DNA from 4 places in the Eggerthella guodeyinii genome. Region 1 is predicted to be linked to each of the others. Evidence: predicted binding sites of a transcription regulator. Region 1 holds the regulator's gene; each other region holds the start of a gene.
What was found. Region 1 encodes LexA, which represses DNA repair genes until DNA is damaged. Its sites were predicted from a motif close to CNAACANNTGTTNG; they were not measured.
Positions count from the first base shown of each region.

Region 2: GS424_RS14340 (tryptophan transporter) is a predicted target of LexA. The motif match lies at 1,984-1,997, and genes of this name have one in related genera.
Region 3: uvrA (excinuclease ABC subunit UvrA) is a predicted target of LexA. The motif match lies at 3,084-3,097, and genes of this name have one in related genera.
Region 4: GS424_RS06050 (DNA polymerase Y family protein) is a predicted target of LexA. The motif match lies at 1,054-1,067, and genes of this name have one in related genera.

Region 1 is NZ_CP063310.1:2,050,488-2,055,656, forward strand. It holds gene hflX (GTPase HflX) at 1-334, shown strand, start outside; gene GS424_RS08485 (signal peptidase II) at 321-872, shown strand; gene lexA (transcriptional repressor LexA) at 930-1,568, opposite strand; gene GS424_RS08495 (hypothetical protein) at 1,711-1,980, shown strand; gene GS424_RS08500 (ATP-binding cassette domain-containing protein) at 2,379-3,893, shown strand; gene nrdR (transcriptional regulator NrdR) at 4,000-4,446, shown strand; gene dut (dUTP diphosphatase) at 4,448-4,894, shown strand; gene GS424_RS08515 (MerR family transcriptional regulator) at 4,955-5,169, shown strand, end outside.
Region 2 is NZ_CP063310.1:3,351,151-3,356,319, reverse strand. It holds gene GS424_RS14345 (S8 family serine peptidase) at 1-1,758, shown strand, start outside; gene GS424_RS14340 (tryptophan transporter) at 2,234-2,860, shown strand; gene GS424_RS14335 (energy-coupling factor ABC transporter ATP-binding protein) at 3,052-3,891, shown strand; gene GS424_RS14330 (energy-coupling factor ABC transporter ATP-binding protein) at 3,888-4,745, shown strand; gene GS424_RS14325 (energy-coupling factor transporter transmembrane component T family protein) at 4,742-5,169, shown strand, end outside.
Region 3 is NZ_CP063310.1:1,857,773-1,862,941, forward strand. It holds gene GS424_RS07720 (CpsD/CapB family tyrosine-protein kinase) at 1-297, shown strand, start outside; gene GS424_RS07725 (nitrous oxide-stimulated promoter family protein) at 321-671, opposite strand; gene GS424_RS07730 (PTS sugar transporter subunit IIC/EAL domain-containing protein) at 887-3,046, shown strand; gene uvrA (excinuclease ABC subunit UvrA) at 3,221-5,169, shown strand, end outside.
Region 4 is NZ_CP063310.1:1,486,338-1,491,506, forward strand. It holds gene GS424_RS06045 (DUF389 domain-containing protein) at 1-963, shown strand, start outside; gene GS424_RS06050 (DNA polymerase Y family protein) at 1,110-2,477, shown strand; gene GS424_RS06055 (outer dense fiber protein 1) at 2,803-3,111, shown strand; gene GS424_RS06060 (GNAT family N-acetyltransferase) at 3,214-3,675, shown strand; gene GS424_RS06065 (TfoX/Sxy family protein) at 3,672-4,010, shown strand; gene GS424_RS06070 (sugar O-acetyltransferase) at 4,018-4,698, shown strand; gene GS424_RS06075 (hypothetical protein) at 4,714-5,169, shown strand, end outside.

The DNA.
Region 1 (5,169 bases):
CCTGCTGCGCGTGCTCGTGTTCAACAAGTGCGACCTGCTCGACGAGGAGCATTTCGCGGCCCTCAAGGCGCGCCATCCGCAGGCGCAGTTCGCGTCGGCGGCGACAGGGGAGGGCGTGGGCGCGCTCGTCGACCACGTCGCCCGCGTCGCCTCGGCGCAGGACGAGCACCTCGACGTGCTGATCCCCTACAGCCGGGGCGACCTCGTCTCCATCGCGCACGAGCGCTGCCACATTCTCTCGGAGACGCACGAGGAGGCGGGCACGCGCATCGTCATGCTCGCGGGCCCTTCGTACGCCGGGCTGTTCAGGCCGTTCGTGCATGGCGGCGAGTAGGCCGTCCCCCTCGGGAGGGCGGCTGGCGCTCATCGGGTCGATCGCGCTCCTCGTGGCGGTCGACCAGGGCGTCAAGCTCGTCATCGCGCGGTGGGGGATGGGGTACAGCTTCTCCCTCGTCGGCGACGTCCTGCAGTACTATCCGACGGTCAACGAGAAGATGACCTGGGGCGGCAACTTCATCGAGGTGCTCAGCGTGCCGGCGGTGGCCATCGCCCTCAACGTGCTGGCCATCGCGCTGGCGCTCAGCGCGTACGCGTTCTACCGCGCGTCGGTGGAGAAGCCGGGCAAGGCGGCGGCCTTCGTGTTCGCCGTGGGCCTGGCCGGCTGCGTCTGCGGGCTCGTCGACCGCGTGTTCTGGGGCGGCAGCCTCGATTTCCTGCAGGTTCCCGGGGCGTTCGTGTTCGACGTGAAGGACTGCTACCTCAGCGTCTCGCTCGTCGTCTTCGTCGCGCTGGCGCTTGCGCACGGCGACGCGTTCGACCTCCGGGCGTACGGCTCGTACCTGGCATCCCGGTTGAGGCGCGACGCCAAATAGAAACGCCCCGTCGCTTCCATCGAGCGGCGGGGCGTTTCGTTGGTTCGGCGTGCGACGTTACAGGCGGCGGAAGACCGCGACCACCTTGCCGGCGATGGCGCAATCGGTGGTGATGATGGGGTCCATCGTGGAGTTCTCCGGCTGCAGGCGGATGTGGTCGCTTTCCTTGAAGAAGCGCTTCACCGTGGCGCCGTCGTCGATGATGGCCACGACGATGTCGCCGTTGTTCGCGACGGGCTGCTCCTTGACCACGACGTAGTCGCCGTCGTTGATGCCCGCTTCGATCATGCTCTCGCCGCGCACCGACAGCAAGAACGACGGGGCGTCGCCCACGATCTCGGTGGGAAGCGACAGGGTGTCGGTGATGTTCTCCTCGGCGAGGATGGGCGAGCCGGCCGCCACGTTGCCCACGAGGGGCACGCTCACGATGTTGCTGAAGCTGGGCGCGACGACGTTGGTGGCCAGCGCAGCGTCCTCGAGCGGATAGGTGAGCGCGATGGAGCGCGACTTGAGCGGGTCGCGCTTGATGAGGCCCTTTTCCTCGAGCGCCTTCAAGTGCACGTGCACGGTGGAGGGGGAGGAGAGGCCGAGGCTCTGGCATACCTCGCGCACGGTCGGGCCGTACCCTTTCTCCCGAATGCACTCCTCGATGCAGTCGAGCACCGCTTGCTGGCGCTTCGTCACTTTCTCGGCCATGGATCGTCCTTTCGTCGCCGCCCTATCTTCTACCGAACAAATGTATGAAATTTCTATTGACATGAACCTTTGTTCGACCTATTATATACGCGAACAAAGGTTCTACGCAAGAGCAGGAGGGCATAAAATGAAGAATTTTGAGATGAAATACCCCGTCGAGGGAACCTCGGCCCTTCAACCGAAGCTCGATTCGGCACCTGCTCGGCAGGCGCGCATTATCGCGTTTCCCGAGCGCGCGGCCCAAACCGGGCGCGGCGCGCATGCGGGGCGCGGCGATGCGTCGTTCGCGTCCGCCGTGCGCGCGGGCACGGCGCAAGGCGTGTCGTTCGGCCGCGTGCAGCGTTGGCAGGCGGTCGTCGGCGGGTGCGTGTTCGCGGCGCTCGCGTTCGCCAGCTTGTTCATGGGGCTGTAGCGCCCGTCGTTCTCCCACGGCCCGCAGCGGCCGTTCCATAACCCACAGATGCTGCGTTTCTGTGGCTGCGTAGCGCCTCCGCCACCCCGGAGGCGCGTCCATTCGGGGGTTTACGCATTCCGCCCGCCGTGGTAGACTCGGCCGAGCAGCAACCGTGCCGCGCCGCCGCACCCGCAGGCGAGCGCGCCTCGCGAAGGAGACAAGGAACATGAAGCGATAACGAAAGCCCTCTTTTCACCCCTTGCAGGTATCCATCAGCCGCATCGGGTGCGCTTTCGCCATCGTTCTCGACTCCGCCTCGCGCTTCATCCGCTTTCCCAAGCCGCTTGGCATTCCCTTCATCGGCATCGCTGAACGCTGCACCGAGCCGCCCGTGCGCCTCTCAGACGGAGGTCGCCATGTTCGTTACCGCCCATCATCTTTCCCATACCTACGAAGGTGCCGACGAGCCCGCGCTCGACGACGTCTCGCTCACGTTCTCGAACGGCTGGACGGGCATCGTCGGGCCGAACGGCGCCGGCAAGAGCACGCTCGCGCGCTGCGTGTGCGGCGCGCTCCCGCCCGATCGGGGGTCGGTGTCGCCCCGGACGCGCGGCACGATATGCGAGCAGTCCACCGCGCTGCCCCCTGCGACGCTCGAGGAGTTCGCCTGCGACTACGGCTCGACGGCCGTGAAACTGCGCGCGCTGCTGGAAATCGAGGACGAATGGCTGTGGCGCTACGATTCGCTGTCCCATGGCGAGCGCAAGCGCATCCAGATCGCCTGCGCGCTGGCCGCGGAGCCGCAGGTGCTCGCCCTCGACGAGCCGACGAACCACCTCGACGCGCCCACGCGTGCCCTCGTCGCGCAGGCGCTCGCCTCGTTCAAGGGCGTCGGGCTGCTCGTGTCGCACGATCGCACGCTGCTCGACGGTCTCGTGCAATCGTGCGTGTTCGTCGAGGCGGGACGGGCTGTCGCCATCCCGGGCACCTACACGCAGGCGCGCCGGGAGCTCGACCTGCGCCAGGAGACCGTGCGCACGGAGCGCCGCCAAGCCCGCGAGGAGCTTGCCCGCATCAGGAACGAGAGTGCGCGGCGCGACGGGGTCGCCGCCCGCGCGTCGGCCCGCCGTTCGGCGCGGCACCTCGACCGGCACGATCGCGACGGGCGGGCGAAGATCAAGCTCGCCGTCTATTCCGGGCAGGACGGCAAGGCGGGCAAGCTCTCGTCGCAGATGGACAAGCGCATCGAGGCCGTCGAGAAGCGTATCGAAGGCCTCGATGCCAAAAAGGAGGCCCGAGGCTCCCTGGAAACGGATGCCGCTCCCGCCGCCCGCAAGGTGCTCGCCCGCCTTCCCGCCGGCAGCATGCCGCTCGGCGCGGGACGCGCGCTGCACCATCCCGAGCTGTACCTGGGAAACGAGGACCGCATCGGACTCGTCGGCAGAAACGGAGCAGGGAAGTCCACCCTGCTCAGAGCCCTCCTGCGCCGGGTTACGCTGTCGGAGGGCGTCGCGCACCTTCCGCAGGAGGCAGACGACGGCGAGGTGCGCGCGCTGCTCGACGAGCTGCACGGGCTCTCGCCGGCCGAGCGCGGACGCGTGCTTTCTATCGTGGCGCGGCTCGAATCGCCGCCGTCGCGCGTGCTCGACGGGGAGGATCTGAGCCCGGGAGAGGTGCGCAAGCTCCTGATCGCGCGCAGCCTGCTCTCGTCGCCGCATCTCATCGTCATGGACGAGCCGACGAACCATCTGGATATCCGCTCGATCGAGGCCCTGCAGGACGTGCTCGGCGAATGCGCCTGCGCGCTTGTGCTCGTGTCGCATGACGAGCGGTTCCTCGACGCGCTCGTGGACGAGCGCTGGGTATTCGAGGTCGAACGGGCGAAAGGGGAGGTTGGGCTGGGGGATACGTATGTGCGCGCCGTTCGGTAGGGGTGGCGCGCACGGTTCGTGCAGGTTTTTTGCGCGAATCCGGTATGCCGATTGAACCACTATATATTGTATGTTAGGCTGAACCAAAATCGGCAAAGGAGCAAGTATGCGTTGTCCTTCCTGTGGCAATCCAGAGTCGAAAGTGGTCGACTCGAGGCCTTCCGAAGACGGCACGGCCATTCGCCGGCGCCGCGAATGCCTCGAATGCGGGCGTCGTTTCACCACGTACGAGCGCCTGGGCGACAATCCGCTCATCGTCATCAAAGCCGACGGCTCGTCGGAGGCCTACGATCGCCAGAAGCTCATGCGCGGGCTGCTCAACGCCGCCGCGAAGCGACCCATCGGGCCCGAGCAGATCGCCTCGCTCATCGACAGCATCGAGGCCGAGCTGCGCAACGCCTCGCGCAACGAGATCGGATCGAAGGATCTGGGCGACATGGTGCTCGTGCGCCTCGCCAAGCTCGACGACGTCGCCTACGTGCGCTTCGCGAGCGTGTACAAGGACTTCCGCAACGTCGAGGAGTTCGCCGCCGCATTGGAGGGATTGCGCTAACATGGAGCACGTATCGGTACCTTTGCAGCAGCTCGATGCCGAGCTGCCCGTTCCCGCGTACGCCTACGAGGGCGACGCCGGCGTGGATCTGCGCGCCACCTGCGACGACACGTTGAAGCCCTTCGAGCGCAAGCTCGTTCCGTGCGGCATCGCCGTGGCCATCCCGTGCGGCTACGCCGGCTTCGTGCTGCCGCGCAGCGGGCTGGCCATCAAGCACGGCGTGTCGCTGGTCAACGCGCCCGGTCTGATCGACAGCAACTACCGCGGCGAGATCCAGGCCATCCTGGTCAACCTCGATCCGCAGAACGCGTTCGAGATCAAGCGGGGCGACCGCATCGCGCAGCTCGTCATCATGCGCGTGCCCGACGCCTCATTCGACGTATGCGCGAAGCTGCCGGAGACGGAGCGCGGCGCGGGCGGCTTCGGCAGCAGCGGCGTGAGCCTGTAGGTCGTCGCGCCGTTTCCGCTCACTTAGAGTAACTCTAAGCAAGGACGAAAGGGGACGCCGATGGATGCGAGCGAGCACGGTGAAAGCGCCCGGAGCACGTTGCCGTGCTTCGGCATCAGCGAGGTCGCCGACATGACGGGCATTTCCGCGTTCACCATCCGCTACTACGACAAGTGCGGGTTCTTTCCCGAGCTGGCCCGCGATGCGCGCGGCGTGCGCACGTTCTCGCAATCCGACGTGGCGCAGCTGTACTTCGTCGACGCGCTGCGGAAAAG
Region 2 (5,169 bases), 1.3 Mb from region 1:
TTGGCGGTGGCTGCGGACGACGCCGTTCATCCGAACACGTGGGGCGCACACGAGGGGGAAGATGCTTCGGGCGGCGCGGCGCTCGTGCTGGAGGGGTACGGGCTGGCGGCCACGACGCAGCTCTCGATCGACGGCGCGGCGGTGGACGCCGCCGCGTGGTCGGTTGACGCTGATGGTTCCGAGCTGGTCGTTCGCGACGCGGGGCTGCTCGACGGCGCTCGGCATGTCGTGGAGGTGGAGGACGGCACGGCCGCCCATAAGGCGGCGTACTCATTCCCGAAAACCGATCGGCGGCTATCCTTCGAGCGGGTGGTCGACCTGCCCGATCCGGAGATTCCCGGCGAGGTCGGGTTCGATTCGGGCATGCTGATAGCCGCAGCGGATCGGCTGTTCTGCATAGATTCCAAGGGACGCTACCTGTACGCGTACGATCCGGAAAGCGCCGATGGGTGGACGGCGTGCGCGTCGCCGAGCGATGCAGGGTTTGACTTGTCGTACTTCCGGGCGAACAGTGCGGCTGCCTATGCCGATGGGAAGCTGTATATGACGGTGTTCCACGATGAGGAAACGGACGATCCCGAGAACCCGTATACGCTGTTCATGGGAGTTGTCACGTATGATATAGCCACCGATACCTGGGATGGCGAGGTGCTCGATTTTATACAATCGGCCCCCGGTGCAGCCGGCAGGCATTTTCCATCGCCGAGCTTGGCCTCGCTCAAGGGTTGCATCTACTTCAGCATAGGTTCAGGCGAGGATCGTACGATCATGCAGTACGACCCTGCAACGGGCGAAGGGGCCTCGATCGACTTCGAGGAAGCTGATCCTCAGGGGAGCTTCGGCACGCTGGCGTCGGGGCGCACGGCTCCGCTTGCGGCGGTCGGCGACGAACTGCGCTTCGTCGGCTTCGTCCCCGAGGGAGACGGCTATGCGATGACGCTCGGGACGTTCGACGGCGAGACGTTCGGCGTGCTGGAGCCGGGTGCCGACGCGCCCCGATTCGGTGCCGACGAGCTCGACGCGTTGGAAGGGTATGCGCGGCAGGCCTCGGCCGCCACGGGTGACGAGATCGTGTTCGCGGGCGCGTCGGCCGACGGGCTGGGCGACGCCTATGCGGTCGATGCGGCCACCGGCGCCTGGCGTGCGCTCGATGCGAAGGCTCCCGGCGACGGCTCGGCGGCCGTGCCCACCGCGTGCTTCTATCGCGGAACGTACTACGTGCTGGCAGCGAGCGCGAGCGCGGACGGCACGCCGACGACGTCGCTGTACCGGCTGCCGGACGAGGCGGCGCTCGCGCCGAACGACCACGTGGCGAGCGCGCAGGCGACCGAGGGCGGCACGGTGGACGTGCGCTACGGTGCCGTGTCCGCGGCGCGCGTTGCGGCGTCCTCGCAGGTCGAGCATGTGGCCCTCGGCGACACGGTGACGTGGATCGCCACGCCCGACGAGGGGTACGCGTTCTCGGGTTGGTACGGAACGGACGGGTCGCTGATCAGCGAAGATGCCAGCTATCGGCAGCCGGTGACCGCCGACGTCGCGCTGAGCGCCCGCTTCGTCGCGACGAGCGGCCCCGCGCCGGCCCCCGATCCCGCGCCGGGCGACGGCCTCGATCCGAAGCCGCTGCCCTCCACCGTCGCGAAGCCCCTCGCCCCCACCGGCGACGGACTGGGCGCCGCACGTACGCTCGCCGCGGCGACAGCCGCCGCAGGGCTCGCCGCCGCCCTCGGTGCTCTCGCACGGATTCGAAAAACTTCTTGACAGCTTTCCGGATCATTGTGCTATAGTTTGCGCCACAACTTAATACCTTGAAACCTATGAGGCGAAAGTCAAGCCATCATGAGCACTCACAGAGAGCGGGCGTAGCTGGGATTCCCGCAGTAAGCTGGATGGTAAATGGATCGCCGAGGGAAAGGGGAAAGGGAGGCGCGGCGCGCAAGCGGCCAAACCGACCGAGTATCTGGACCGTGAGCCTGCGTTAAGGGCAGAACATGTGTTGGCATGTTCGTGAGAGGGTTCTGCATTGCAGAATCAACGGTGAAGGTGGCACCGCAGGTTACAAGACCTGTCCTTCGATGAGAAGGACAGGTCTTTTTCATTGTGGGGGAGCGGGGCGCCGAATTCATGCAGTTGTCTGCGAGGTCGATCCTCATCCGCGAAGTTCGTGCCGGCAAACCAAACGCCCCGGGAGGGGCAATGACCGGCGGGAACTCCGCCAAAGAAAGGATTGAGGAACATGGAACAGCAGATCAAGCGCGAGGTTGCAACGCAGACGGCAGCGGCGGGCGAGGCGGCCGCGCCGCGCAAGCGCGAAGTGGCGGCAGCGCCCAAGAAGGCGGGCCTCTCCACGCAGGATCTCATCCTCATCGCCGTGCTGCTGGCGGCCGGCGCGGTGCTCAAGCTGACGGTGGGCTCGCTGCTCTCGTCGATGGGCATGAAGCCGAACTTCATCATCGCCATGTACTGCCTGGCCATCATCCTGACGCGGCCGAAGCTGGGCCAGGCCCTGATCATCGGCTTGCTGGCGGGGCTCATCTGCCAGATTCCCCTGCTGAACGCCACGCCGCTCTTGAACATCCCCTCCGAAGTGCTCGGCGCGCTCGCCTGCGGCCTGCTCATCAAGGTGCCGATGCGCATCGGCGGCAAGCTCGACCTCAACCCGCTCGTGAACACGTTCATCTCCACGGTGGTGTCCGGCGGCACCTTCGCCCTGCTGTCCATCTACATCAACGTCGTGTCCACGGGCGGCGACGTCATGGTGGCGCTGGCGACGTACGCGGCCATCGTCTTCGGTACGGCCACCTTCAACTGCATCCTCGTGCAAGTTCTGGCCGTGCCGCTGAAGAAGGTTCTCAAGCGCTAGGAGGGTTCCACGGGCCTACGTCCCGCGGAACCTGCCGACGCTGCGGTCGGCCGTGGCGCCCGATCTCGCGGCGATGACGAGGGCTCGCGTACGCAAGTACGCGTCGCCCTCGCCCTCCCCACGATCTCGGGCGCCACGGCCGACCTCGCTGACTTACTGCGCCAACCTGCGATTCGGAAGAAAGACTCGACATGATAGAGATACGCGATTTCACGTTTCAGTACCGCGAAAGCGAGCGGCCGGTGGTGAGCGGCATTGACCTCACCATCCCGGACGGCGCGTTCGTCGGCGTCACCGGGGCCGCCGGCTCGGGCAAATCGACCCTGACCTACGCGCTGAACGGCATCATCCCGCATTGCTATCCGGGCGACTTCTACGGCTCCGTCGTCATCGACGGGCTCGACACCTGCGAGGTTGCGCTGACCGACGTGTCGCAGGTGGTGGGCAGCGTCTGCCAGGACGTCGACAGCCAGTTCGTCACGTCGGTTGTGGAGGACGAGGTGCTCTACGGCCTCGAGAACTTCGGCGTGCCGCGCGACCAGATCGAGGGCCGCGTGAGCCGGGCACTGGCCGACATGGGCATCTCCGACGTGCGAGACCGCGTGATCTCGTCGCTGTCCGGCGGGCAGAAGCAGAAGGTGGCCATCGCGTCCATCCTGGCGCTGAACCCGCGGGTGCTCGTGCTGGACGAGCCCACCGCCGAGCTCGATCCTCTGAGTTCGCGCACGGTGTTCGACCTGTTGGCACGCTATGCGCGCGAGCACGGCACCACCGTCGTGGTGGTGGAGCAGAAGATCGCCCTGCTGTCCCAGTACGCCGACCTGCTGGTCATCGTCGACGAGGGGCGCATCCGCTTCGCCGACGAGCCCGCGAAGGTGCTGGAGCACAGCGACGAGCTCAAGCGGATCGGCGTCAACTGCCCGCGCTCGACCACCCTCATGAACCGTCTGCGCGCCGAGGGCCTGTACGGCGGCGCGTCCGTCCGCAACGTGCGCGAAGCGCGCGAGGCTTTGAAGGAGGTGCTCGCATGATCGAGTTCGACGACGTGCGCGCGTCCTACGACGCGTCGCTCCCCATCTTGAAGGGCGTCAGCTTCACGATCCGCGACGGCGAGTTCGTCGCGTTCGTGGGCACGAACGGGGCCGGGAAATCGACCACGATGCGCCTGATCAACGGGCTGCTCAAGCCCGATGCCGGCCAGGTGCTCATCGACGGCGTGCCTACGACCGATCTGCGGACGAGCGAGCTTGCGCGGCGCGTGGGCTTCCTGTTCCAGAATCCCGACAGCCAGATCTGCTGCAACACGGTGCGCGAGGAGCTGCTGTTCGGCTTCAAGGCGCTTGGGGCGGACGGCCCGGACGCCGATGCGCGCGTGCAGGACATCATCGAGGAGTTCCATTTCAACGCCGACGACGACCCGTTCCTGCTGAACCGCGGCGCGCGCCAGCTGCTGGCGCTCGCGTCCATCGTGGTGCTTGCGCCGCCGGTGGTGGTGCTCGACGAGCCCACCACGGGCCTGGACTACCGCGAGTGCGTGAAGGTGATGGACATCATCCGCCGCATCCACGAGCGGGGCACGACGGTGGTCATGGTATGCCACGACATGGAGGTGGTGGCGGACTACGCCGAGCGTTGCATCGTGATGAGCGGCGGCACGGTGGTGGACGACGCCCCCACGTTCGACGTGCTGCGCAATCGCGACACGCTCGAGCGCGCCTCGCTCGTTCCGCCGCAGATCGTTGACTTGTCGCTTGAGCTGGCGTGCGAGATGCCGCAGCTCGCCGAGACGGCCGTCGCCCGCGCCAACACGGTGGACGAGATGCTGGCCGCCGTCGCGGCGCAGGCTCGAACAACCCAGGATGTCGAAAGGGGCGTGTGCGCATGAGCTCGTTTCTCGAATACGTGCCCGGCACCAGCCTGCTGCACCGCATGAACCCGGTGGCCAAGCTGGTGGCGGCCGTGGCGTTCGCGCTCGCGTGCTTCTGCTCGAGCAACCTCGTGTTCCTGGCCGCGATGCTGGCGGTCGGGTTCGCGCTGGCCGCGACGTGCGGCATGGTCAAACCCACCATCGGCCTGGCGAAAGCGGTGTTCGCGTTCTCGCTGATCCTCGCCATCGTCCAGATTCTCACGACGCCGAGCGGAGCGGTGCTGGTGGAGCTGCCGTGGGGCTACATCGGCACGGACAGCCTGCGGGCGGCGCTCACCACGGTGGTGCGCCTCATGGCCGCCGCCATCCCGCTGTTCCTCGTGTTCTACGTCACCAAGATGAACGACATCACGAACGCCGTGGTGAAGGTGCTGCACGTGCC
Region 3 (5,169 bases), 190 kb from region 1:
GTCGACATCCTCGACTCCGAGCGCTTCAGGCGGCTGCTCGGCTGCCTGGCCGCGCGCTACGACCACGTGGTGATCGACACGCCGCCGGTGGGCACGTTCGTGGATGCGGCCGTCATCGCCCAGGCGGCCGACGCGACGCTGCTCGTGGTGCGCGAGGGGTTCACCGAGCGCGCGAGCGTCGAGAGCGCCTCCGACCAGCTGCGCAAGGCGGGCGCGAACGTGGTGGGAACGGTCATGAACTGCTGCGACGCCGCCGTGTCGTCCTACTACGCCGCCTACGAGGACCGCGAGGGGTAGAGGTCGGCGAGGGTGCGCGGCGGTTATTTTCCCAGCAGGTGGCGGATGGCGGCCACGGGGTGCTTCTTGAGCATGCGGGGGCCGGCGTAGCGCATGACGGCGCGGATGCGCTCGCGCTCCTCGGGCTTGTAGCAGTGATTCTCGCACTCGTCGCACGAGGTCTTCACGTCCATCTTGCGGCAGCGCTCGGTGCGCAGCACGGCGTAGGCGTCGATGCGCGCGCAGTCGGGGCACACGGCCTCGCCGCAGTGGGCGGTTTCCGTGCGGGCGGCCGCATCGTGGTTGTCGGCGCAGTACAGCGCCACCATCTGCGAGATGGTGCGCTTCTCGCGAACGCGGCGCTGGGCGGTCTTCGGGCTGTCCTGCTGGGTCATATGCTTCCTCCGTGGTCTCAGCGCGAGGATACCAGAACCCGCGGGCGCGTGCACGCGTGATTTTCCCGCGAATCGGCCGCCGCGGCCGCGAACGCGCGCGGCGCGCCGTTTTTTGGGAAATCGTTGCTTGTCCTCGCGTGCCTTGCACCGTAGAATTACGAAAGCGCATTCGGAAGGGCGGCGCCTGCAAACGCGCAGGATCGAAGGGGGTCGAGGTGAACGCAGTGCTCGCGTGGTTCGCGCGCGTCGAGGACGTCATGGCGTTCAAGGCGATCCGCCAAGGCCTCATCCTCACGATCCCCGTCGTGCTCATCGGGTCGTTCAGCCTCATCTTCCTCAACCTGCCAGTGCCGGGCTACCAGGACTTCCTCGCCGCCACGCCCCTGTTCCGCAACCTCTTCGACGTGTCGTACGCGGCCACGCTCGGCATCTTCTCGCTGTACGTGTCGGTGGCCATCGCGCTGCGCTACGCGCACGCCTACGCCGGCCGCTACGGCGACTTCTTCACGCAGGGCGCGCCGTTCGCCGCGCTCGCGTCGTACCTCATGTTCGTGGGCTTCGGCTCCGACGGGTTCGACAAGGTGGTGCTCAGCACCCGCTCGCTGTTCATCGCCATCGTGTGCGGCCTCGTCTCGTCGGTGATCTACTGCCGCCTCGTGCGCATGCGCCGCAAGCGCCGCTACGGCGACAGCATCGACGGCGTGTTCAACCAGGCCCTCACCGCGCTCGTGCCCATCGGCGTCATCGTGGCGCTGTTCGCCTTCGCCAACGTCGCCGTGTCCATGCTGTTCGACGTCGACAGCGTGGAGGAGCTGTTCTTCGCCGGCGTGAGCGCGCTGTTCCCCCTGGCGTCGGCGACGCTGGGCAGCGGGCTTCTGTACCTGCTCATGAACAACGTCATGTGGTTCTTCGGCATCCACGGCGGCAACATGCTGGACGGCGTGGCCCAAAGCATCTTCGTGCCCGGCACTGCGGCCAACGCGGCGGCGCTCGCGGCGGGCGGCGAGCCGGTGCAGATCGTCACGAAGACGTTCCTCGACGTGTTCGCCTCCATCGGCGGGGCCGGCGCGCTGCTGTCGCTGCTCGTGGCCATCCTGCTGTTCAGCCGGCGGCGCAACGTGCGGCGGCTGTCGGCGTTCGCGGCGCTGCCCATGGCGTTCAACGTGAGCGAGATCATGCTGTTCGGCCTGCCCGTGGTGTGGAACCCCATGCTGTTCGTGCCGTTCATCGCGGTGCCGCTCGTGAACATGGTGGTCGCCTACGCGGCCATGGCGGCGGGGATCGTGCCGCCCACGATCGTGGACGTGTCGTGGACCACGCCGCCCGTGGTGGGCGGCTACCTGGCCACGGGATCGATGGCGGGCGGCGTGCTGCAGCTGGCGTGCATCGTGCTGGGCGCGGCGATCTACCTGCCGTTCCTGCGGCGCTACGAGCGCGTGGCCGACGAGCGCGAGCGCGAGGAGTACCGCGCGCTGCTGGACGCGCTCATGGACGCGGAGCGCGCGGGGGTCGGCATCGAGCTGACGGAGCTGCCGGGTGCCGTGGGCGCCTTCGCGACGTCGCTCGCCGAGGACGTGCGCACGGCCGTCGAGCGGCGGGCGTTCGCGCTGCGCTACCAGCCCCAGTTCGACACGGCGGGCCGCGCCGTGGGCGCCGAGGCGCTCCTGCGCTTCGAGCATCCCGCGTACGGCATGGTGTACCCGCCGCTCGTCATCGAGCTGGCGCAGGAGATGGGCGTGCTCGACGACCTCGAGCGGGCCGTGTTCGCGCGCGGGCTCGACGACGCGGCGCGCATCGAGCAGCTCGCCCATGCGGGCGCCGTGCACGAACGGTTCAGCGTCAGCATCAACGCCACGGCGCGCCTGCTGCAAAGCGACGGCGGCGTGCGGTTCATCATCGACGGCGTGCGCGCGCACGGCCTCGACGGCGGGCGCGTGGTGGTGGAGGCCACCGAGCGCGAGGCCCTGCGCTGGGACGACGGCGCCTCGGCGCTGCTCGAGCAGCTCGTCGACGCGGGCATCCCGCTGGCCATCGACGACTTCTCCATGGGGCGCACGTCGTTCCAGTACCTCGAGACGAGCGTGTTCAGCGTGGTGAAGCTGGACGGCACCATCGCGAAGGGCGTGCTGGAGAACGAGCGCTACGCCGACATCGTGGCGTCCATCACGCGCCTGTCGAGCCAGCTGGGCTTCACCGTGCTGGCCGAGTACGTGGAAACCGCCGAGCAGCGCGACCTGCTGGAGCGGCTGGGATGCTCGTTCTTCCAGGGCTACCTGTACGCGCCCGCGCTGCCGTTCGACGAGATGGTCGAACGCGTGCGGCTCGCGCCGGAGGGGGAGCGCGCGGACCGCGGGCTGGCCCGTTCCGCGCGCTGAATCGAACAGTTTGTGCTCAGAATTTGAACGATTCAGACGAACGGATGTTTTTGCCGTTTCCGTGGTCGGACTGCGCTAAAATGAGCGATTGCACGGAAATGATAGTTCCCCGGTAGCCATATTCACCTCCGGCGTCGCGCCGGGTTGCAAACGATAGAAAGAGCGATAAGCCACATGGGACAGAACGCCATCGTCATCAAGGGTGCCCGCGAGCACAACCTCAAGGACATCGACCTCACCATCCCGCGCGACGAGCTCGTCGTCATCACGGGTCTGTCGGGCAGCGGCAAGTCGTCGCTGGCGTTCGACACGATGTACGCCGAGGGCCAGCGCCGCTACGTGGAGAGCCTGTCGAGCTACGCGCGCATGTTCCTCGGGCAGATGTCCAAGCCCGACCTCGACAGCATCGACGGCCTGTCGCCGGCGGTGTCCATCGACCAGAAGACCACGAGCAAGAACCCGCGCTCCACGGTGGGCACCACCACCGAGATCTACGACTACCTGCGCCTGCTGTTCGCGCGCGTGGGCGTGCCGCACTGCCCCGAGTGCGGCCGCGTCATCAAGAAGCAGACCACCGACCAGGTGACCGACGAGATCCTCGCGCTCGCGCCCGACGCGAAGGCCATCATCATGGCGCCCGTGGTGACGGGCCGCAAGGGCGAGTTCACGAAGCTGTTCGCCGACCTGCAGAAGGAGGGCTTCTCGCGCGTGCGCATCGACGGCGAGATCGTGAAGCTCGACGGCGAGCCGCGCACGCTCAACAAGAAGATCAAGCACTTCATCGACGTGGTGGTGGACCGCGTGCAGCTGAAAGCGAGCGCGACGAGCCGCATCGCCGAGGCGGTGGAGCTCGCCACGAAGCTGGCCGACGGGCGCGTGCTCGTGCAGGTGCTCGGCGATGACGGCCAGCCGCTCGGCGAGGCCGGCGGCCAGTCGAGCGGCGCGAAGGGCGGCCTGGGCGAGGGCGAGCACATCTTCTCGCTCGCGCTGGCGTGCCCCGAGCACGGCCACTCCATGGACGAGCTGCAGCCGCGCGACTTCTCCTTCAACGCGCCCTACGGCGCCTGCCCCGACTGCCTCGGCATCGGCAGCCGCGAGGAGGTGGACGCCTCGCTCGTGGTGCCCGACCCGTCGCTGTCGCTCAACGAGGGCGCCATCGCGCCGTTCAAGACCGGCAACTACTACCCGCAGGTGCTGCGCGCCGTGGCCGCGCACCTCGGCACCGACGCCGACACCCCGTGGGAGGACATGCCGGCGAAGGCGCAGCGGGGCCTGCTGGAGGGCCTGGGCAAGGACAAGGTGCGCGTCGACTACGTCACGGTGGACGGGCGCGAGACGTACTGGTACATCGAGTGGGAGGGCGCGCTGGCCGCGGTGCAGCGCCGCTACCAGGAGGCGCAGTCGGACGCGCAGCGCGAGAAGCTGGCCAGCTACTTCGCCGTCGTGCCGTGCCAGACCTGCGGCGGCAAGCGCCTGAAGCCCGAGATCCTCGCCGTCACGGTGAACGAGCGCTCCATCCACGACGTCACCGAGATGAGCGCGGCCGACTCGCTGTCATTCTTCGACGGCCTGTCGTTCCACGGCGCGGAGGAGCACATCGCCGGACCCATCGTGAAGGAGATCAAGGCGCGCCTCAAGTTCCTCGTGGACGTGGGCCTCGACTACCTCACGCTCGAGCGCGCCACGGCGACGCTGTCGGGCGGTGAGGCGCAGCGCATCCGCCTGGCCACGCAGATCGGCGCGGGCCTCATGGGCGTGCTCTACATCCTCGACGAGCCCTCCATCGGCCTGCACCAGCGCGACAACGAGCGGCTCATCGCCACGCTCGAGCGCCTGCGCGACCTCGGCAACACCGTCATCGTGGTCGAGCACGACGAGGACACCATCCGCAGCGCCGACTTCGTGGTGGACATGGGCCCGGGCGCGGGCGAGCACGGCGGCGAGATCGTGGCCATCGGCACGCCCGACGAGATCATGAAGGCCCCGGGCTCGCTGACGGCCGACTACCTGTCGGGCCGCCGCCGCATCGAGGTGCCCGAGAAGCGCCGCAAGCCGCGCCGCGGGTCGCTCAAGCTGACGGGCGCCACCGAGAACAACCTGCACAACGTCACGCTCGAGGTGCC
Region 4 (5,169 bases), 560 kb from region 1:
AGCGTGGACGAGGCGTACGTCGCCGGCATGGAGCGCAGCCTGTTCGCCGTGGTGGACGACCCGCTCAAGCAGCTGTCCGCGTTCTTCCTGTGCATCGTGCTGTCGGCCGTCGTGGCCACGGGCGGCGTGGCGGCGTCCTCGCCGGCCATCATCATCGGCGCCATGATCATCGCCCCGCTCATGATGCCCATCATGGGCACCTCGTTCGCCGTCACGCGCGGCCGTCCCCGCCAGGCGCTCAGGGCGCTGGCCGTGGCGGCGGGCGGCGCGCTCGTCGTGGTGCTCGTGGCGTGCCTCGTGACGGCCCTGCTGCCGGCCGGGGTGCCGCTGGCGGGCAACGTCGAGGCGACGTCGCGCACGGCGCCGCGCCTCGTGGACCTCGTGGTGGCCGTGGCGTCCGGCTTCGTGGGCGCGCTCGCGGCGGCGCGCGACGACGTCGGCGAGACGCTGCCGGGCGTGGCGGTGGCCGTGTCCATCGTGCCGCCGTTGTGCGTGGCGGGAGCCGCGCTCGTGCAAGGGGCGCTCGCGATGGCGGGCGGGGCGCTGCTGCTGTTCTTCGTCAACTTCTTCTCCATCCAGCTGGCCGGCAACCTGGCCTTCTTCCTCATGGGCTTCGGCCGGCGCGACCGTGCGGGCGCGGTGGCGCGCCGCCTGTGGTACGCCACGGCCATCGCGGGCACGCTGCTGGTGGCGCTGCCGCTTGCGGCGACGAGCGAGAGGATCGCGCAGGGCGCCTCCGACGAGCGCGCCGCGAACGCGGCCGTGCGCCAGTGGCTGGACGGGTCGGGCTACGAGAGCTTGAGCGTGAAGACGGCCGACGACGGCGTCACCGTGGAGATCGCGGGAGCGGGGCCGGCCCCGTCCGCCGAGGACCTGGCCGCGCTGCTGCGCGACGGCGGCGTCGAGGTCGGCGAGGCGCGCGTCATCGTGGCGCACGAGGTGCGCGCACCGGTCGGCTCGTAGGGTTCATCGCTTATATATCACCTGATCAATAGACGTATTCCATCGCCGAAACTCCACGGTCTGTTCGCTTGCGCGCCGCCCGATTGTGTGCGAACATGCGTTCTCGTACAAGATCGGGACGCGGTGCGGAAGGCGGCGAGGCGCGCATGCAGGCAGCAAGCGAGAGGGGCGCGAAGGGCGAGGGAGGCGAGAGGGGCGTCCCCGAGACGTTCGGCGGGCGCACGATCGGCTCGCCGGAGGGCGTCGACGAGCACCGCGTGATCTTCCATTCGGACATGAACGCGTTCTACGCGAGCGTGGAGCAGGCCGAGCGGCCGGAGCTGCGCGGCCTGCCGCTCGTGGTGGGCGGCCACGAGGAGCTACGCCACGGCATCGTGCTGGCGAAGAGCGCGGGCGCGAAGGCGGCGGGCGTCAAGACGGGCGAGGCGCTGTGGGAGGCGCGGGCGAAGTGCCCCGGGCTCGTGGTGGTGCCGCCGCGCTACGAGGTGTACCAGGCGTACTCGGCCATGGCGCGCCGCATCTACTACCAGTACACCGACCTCGTGGAGCCCTTCGGCCTCGACGAGGCGTGGCTCGACCTCACCGGCTCGCTGGGGCTGGCCGGCGGCGACGCGGCGCAGGCGGCCGCCGAGATCAGCGGCCGCATGAAGGACGAGCTGGGCTGCACCGTGTCTATCGGCGTGTCGTGGAACAAGATATTCGCGAAGTTCGGCAGCGACTACCGCAAGCCCGACGCCGTCACGTTCGTCACGCCGGAGAACTACCGCCGTCTGGTGTGGGACGCCCCGGTGAGCGAGCTTCTGTACGTCGGCGCCGCCACGCGCGCCAAGCTGCACTCGTCGGGTATCGATTGCATCGGCGACTTGGCGTGCGCCTCGCCCGAGCTGCTGCGCCGCCGCCTGGGCAAGATCGGGCTCGTGCTGCGCGCGTTCGCGCGCGGCGAGGACGCGACGCCCGTGAAGCCCTACGACGCCGCGAGAAACGAGGTGGACCGCACGGTGAAGAGCTTCGGCAACGGCCTGACCGCGCCGCACGACATCGTGAACGCGTCCGACGCGAAGGCGCTCATCTACCTGCTGTCCGAGTCGGTGGCGCAGCGGCTGCGGGAGGCGCGCTTCCGCGCGTCCACGGTGTCCATCGGCGTGCGCAGCGCGCAGGACCTCACCAGCTACTCGCGCCAGACGACGCTGCGCCGCGCGACGAACGTGACCGGCACCGTCGCGCGCACGGCCTGGGACCTGCTCGCGGCCAACGAGCCGCTCGACGAGTCGCGGCCCCTGCGCGGGCTGCACGTGCGCGCGTCGAACCTCGAGCCTTGTGCCGCGCCCCAGCAGCTCGAGTTGCCTTTCGACGCGCATCGCCGCGTGCTGGAAGACCTCGACGAGACGATCGACGGTCTGCGCCGCCGCTTCGGCAACACCTGCATCCAGCGCGGGGCCGAGCTGCTGGACGAGAGCCTGCTCGACCTCGACGTCAAGAAGGAGAACGTCGTGCACCCCGTGGGGTACTTCTAGGGCCGAGGGCGCGCGAGGGGGTCGTCCGGCGCCAGCCGCGACGCTTCCGGCTGCCGCCGCGCGGGACCCTTCGGCGTCGTCCAGCGACGGGCCGAAGGGGGCGCAAAAGGGGAGCCCTGACAATTTTTCGGAGGTTCGCCGGCATCGGGTGGCCGTCCCGTTTTCGCCCATCAGGCGTTTCTTGGGCGGCAGGGAAGCCGTGCGACGGGTTTTCGGTCGGGAGATTGTCAGGGCTCTCGATGTGCGCCCCATCGAGCCGGGTGCCGACGAAGCGTCGGGTGAAGAGCGCGAATCGGCAGGATGAAGAGGGGGGGGACGAGCGAGCATGGTGCGGGGCATAGCGGCGCGGCGGAAGCGGTACGTGGAGGTGGAGGCGACGTTCCTCGAGGACGGGCGCATCCTGCCGCGCGCCGTCGTGTGGCGCGACGGGCGGCGGTTCCCCGTGCGCGCCATCCTGGGCGTGCGGCGGTGCGCGTCGCTCAAGGTGGGCGGCTCGGGCGTGCGTTACGACGTGCTGGTGGGCCATGCGCACACGTTCCTGTTCCACGAGGACCCGCGCTGGTTCGTCGAGGAGATCGTCCCCGAGCCCGCCGACCCGCCCCCCGACGACCCCGGCGGCGCCTGGGGCGCGTGAGCCCCTGCGGCGGAGGCGAAGCCGACGGCGCACCTTCGCGCGCATATCGGGTAGAATGGGGCATCGTGAAACGTCGCCCGGGGACGGGCGGAAGGAGCGCCTATGCATATCGAAACGCCTGCCGAGAGGACGCCCGAGCTGGTGGCCGCCCTGGCCGACGTGTGGGAGCGGTCGGTGCGCGCGACGCACGACTTCCTCACCGAGGACGACATCGTGGGGCTGCGCCCCGAAGTGGGGCCCGGCCTCGCGGGCGTCGCCGCCCTGGCGGTGGCGTACGCCGACGGGGCGCCGTGCGGGTTCGCGGGCACGCAGGACGGCAAGGTGGAGATGCTGTTCGTGGCGCCGGAGGCGCGCGGGCGCGGCGTGGGACGCGCGCTGCTGGAGCACGCGATGGAGCACGAGGGCGCGGTGACGCTCGACGTGAACGAGCAGAACCCGCAGGCCCGCGGCTTCTACGAGCGCATGGGCTTCCGCGTCGAGGGCCGCTCGCCCGTCGACGACGCCGGCCGGCCGTTTCCGCAGCTGCACATGCGCCTCGCAGAGCCGACGAAGGGAATCGCATGACCACGAGCAAAGACTACCTCGCCTACGTCCTCGACCTGCTGGCCGAGGTGCCGGGCGTGTCCCATCGCGCCATGATGGGCGAGTACCTGCTGTACGCCGAAGGGAAGCTGTTCGGCGGCGTCTACGACGAGCGCCTGCTCGTGAAGGACGTGCCGGCGGCGCGCGGCCTGCTGCGCGCCGAGGCGATCCCCTACGAGGGCGCGAAGCCCATGCTGCTCGTGGAAAGCGAGAGCCCGACCGAGGTGGCGCGCCTCGTGGCGGCCATGCTGCCCGAGCTGCCCGCCCCGAAACCCCGCACGCGCGCGGCATCGGCCGCGAAGACGAAGGGATGGTGATGCTCCCATGAGCGCCTCCGAACACGATGACCGCAACGGCCGCGACGCCCACAACGAGCGCATGCGCGCGCAGCTGGCGTCGGGCGCGTGGACCGACGCCGCCGACGCCTCGCTCATGCGCGACCACGAGCGCGCCGTGGCCGTCATGCGGCGCTACAACACCGACCCCGACCTCGACGACGCGGCGCGCGAGGCGCTGCTGCGCGACCTGTTCGGCGCGTTCGGCGAGCACTCGTCCCTCACGACGGGCGCCCAGGTGGACTACGGGTACAACATCCGCGTGGGCAAGCGCTGCTTCTTCAACTACAACTGCGTGTTCCTGGACGGGGCGCCCATCACGTTCGGCGACGACGTGTGGGTGGGGCCGAACTGCTCGTTCGTCACGCCGCTGCACCCCCTCGTGGGCCGCGAGCGCGCGATGCGCATCGACGGCGACGGCGTGTCGCACCTGTGGGAGCGCGACCTGCCCATCACCGTGGGCGACGACGTGTGGATCGCCAGCAACGTCACCGTGAACCCGGGCGTGACCATCGGCGAGGGCGCGGTCATCGGGTCGGGCAGCGTGGTGACGAAGGACGTGCCGCCGCGCACCATCGCGTTCGGCAACCCCTGCCGGGCAGTGCGCGCCATCACCGAGGACGACAGCATCGAGGACGCGCTGGCGGCCGCGGGCCTGCTGGCGCGGTAGGGCGAAGGGGGCGCCATGCTGGGAACCGAACTTGCCGCGCCGATCGCCCTCCTCGTCGGGGGGCATGCGGCCCTCGCCGCCTGCACGGCGCTGTACCTGGCCTGGTGGCGCCTGTTCTTCGACCCGCGCCGGGAGAGGCCGCGCGGCCTGCGCTTCGCCGCGGGGGTCGCGTGCATCGTGGGCGCGGCCGTGCTGGGCGTCGCGGGCGTGGCGCTGTGCGCGGTCGGCATGGCGGATCTGCTGCCGGCCGGGGCGCGGCCCGCGGTCCTCGGCGGCATGGCCGGCTGCGGGCTCGCGCTGTACGTCGTGCTGCTGACAGGCACGGTGAAGCTGTTCAAGCGGCCGGTTACCACCGAGCTGCTGCTGTTCACGGCCTGGGCGGTGCTGGAGCTGGGGGTGCTCAACGTGGCGTACGCCGCCTCGGCGCTGGCCGCGCCCGTCGCCGTCGCGCTGGGGGCGCTCGTGGTGCTC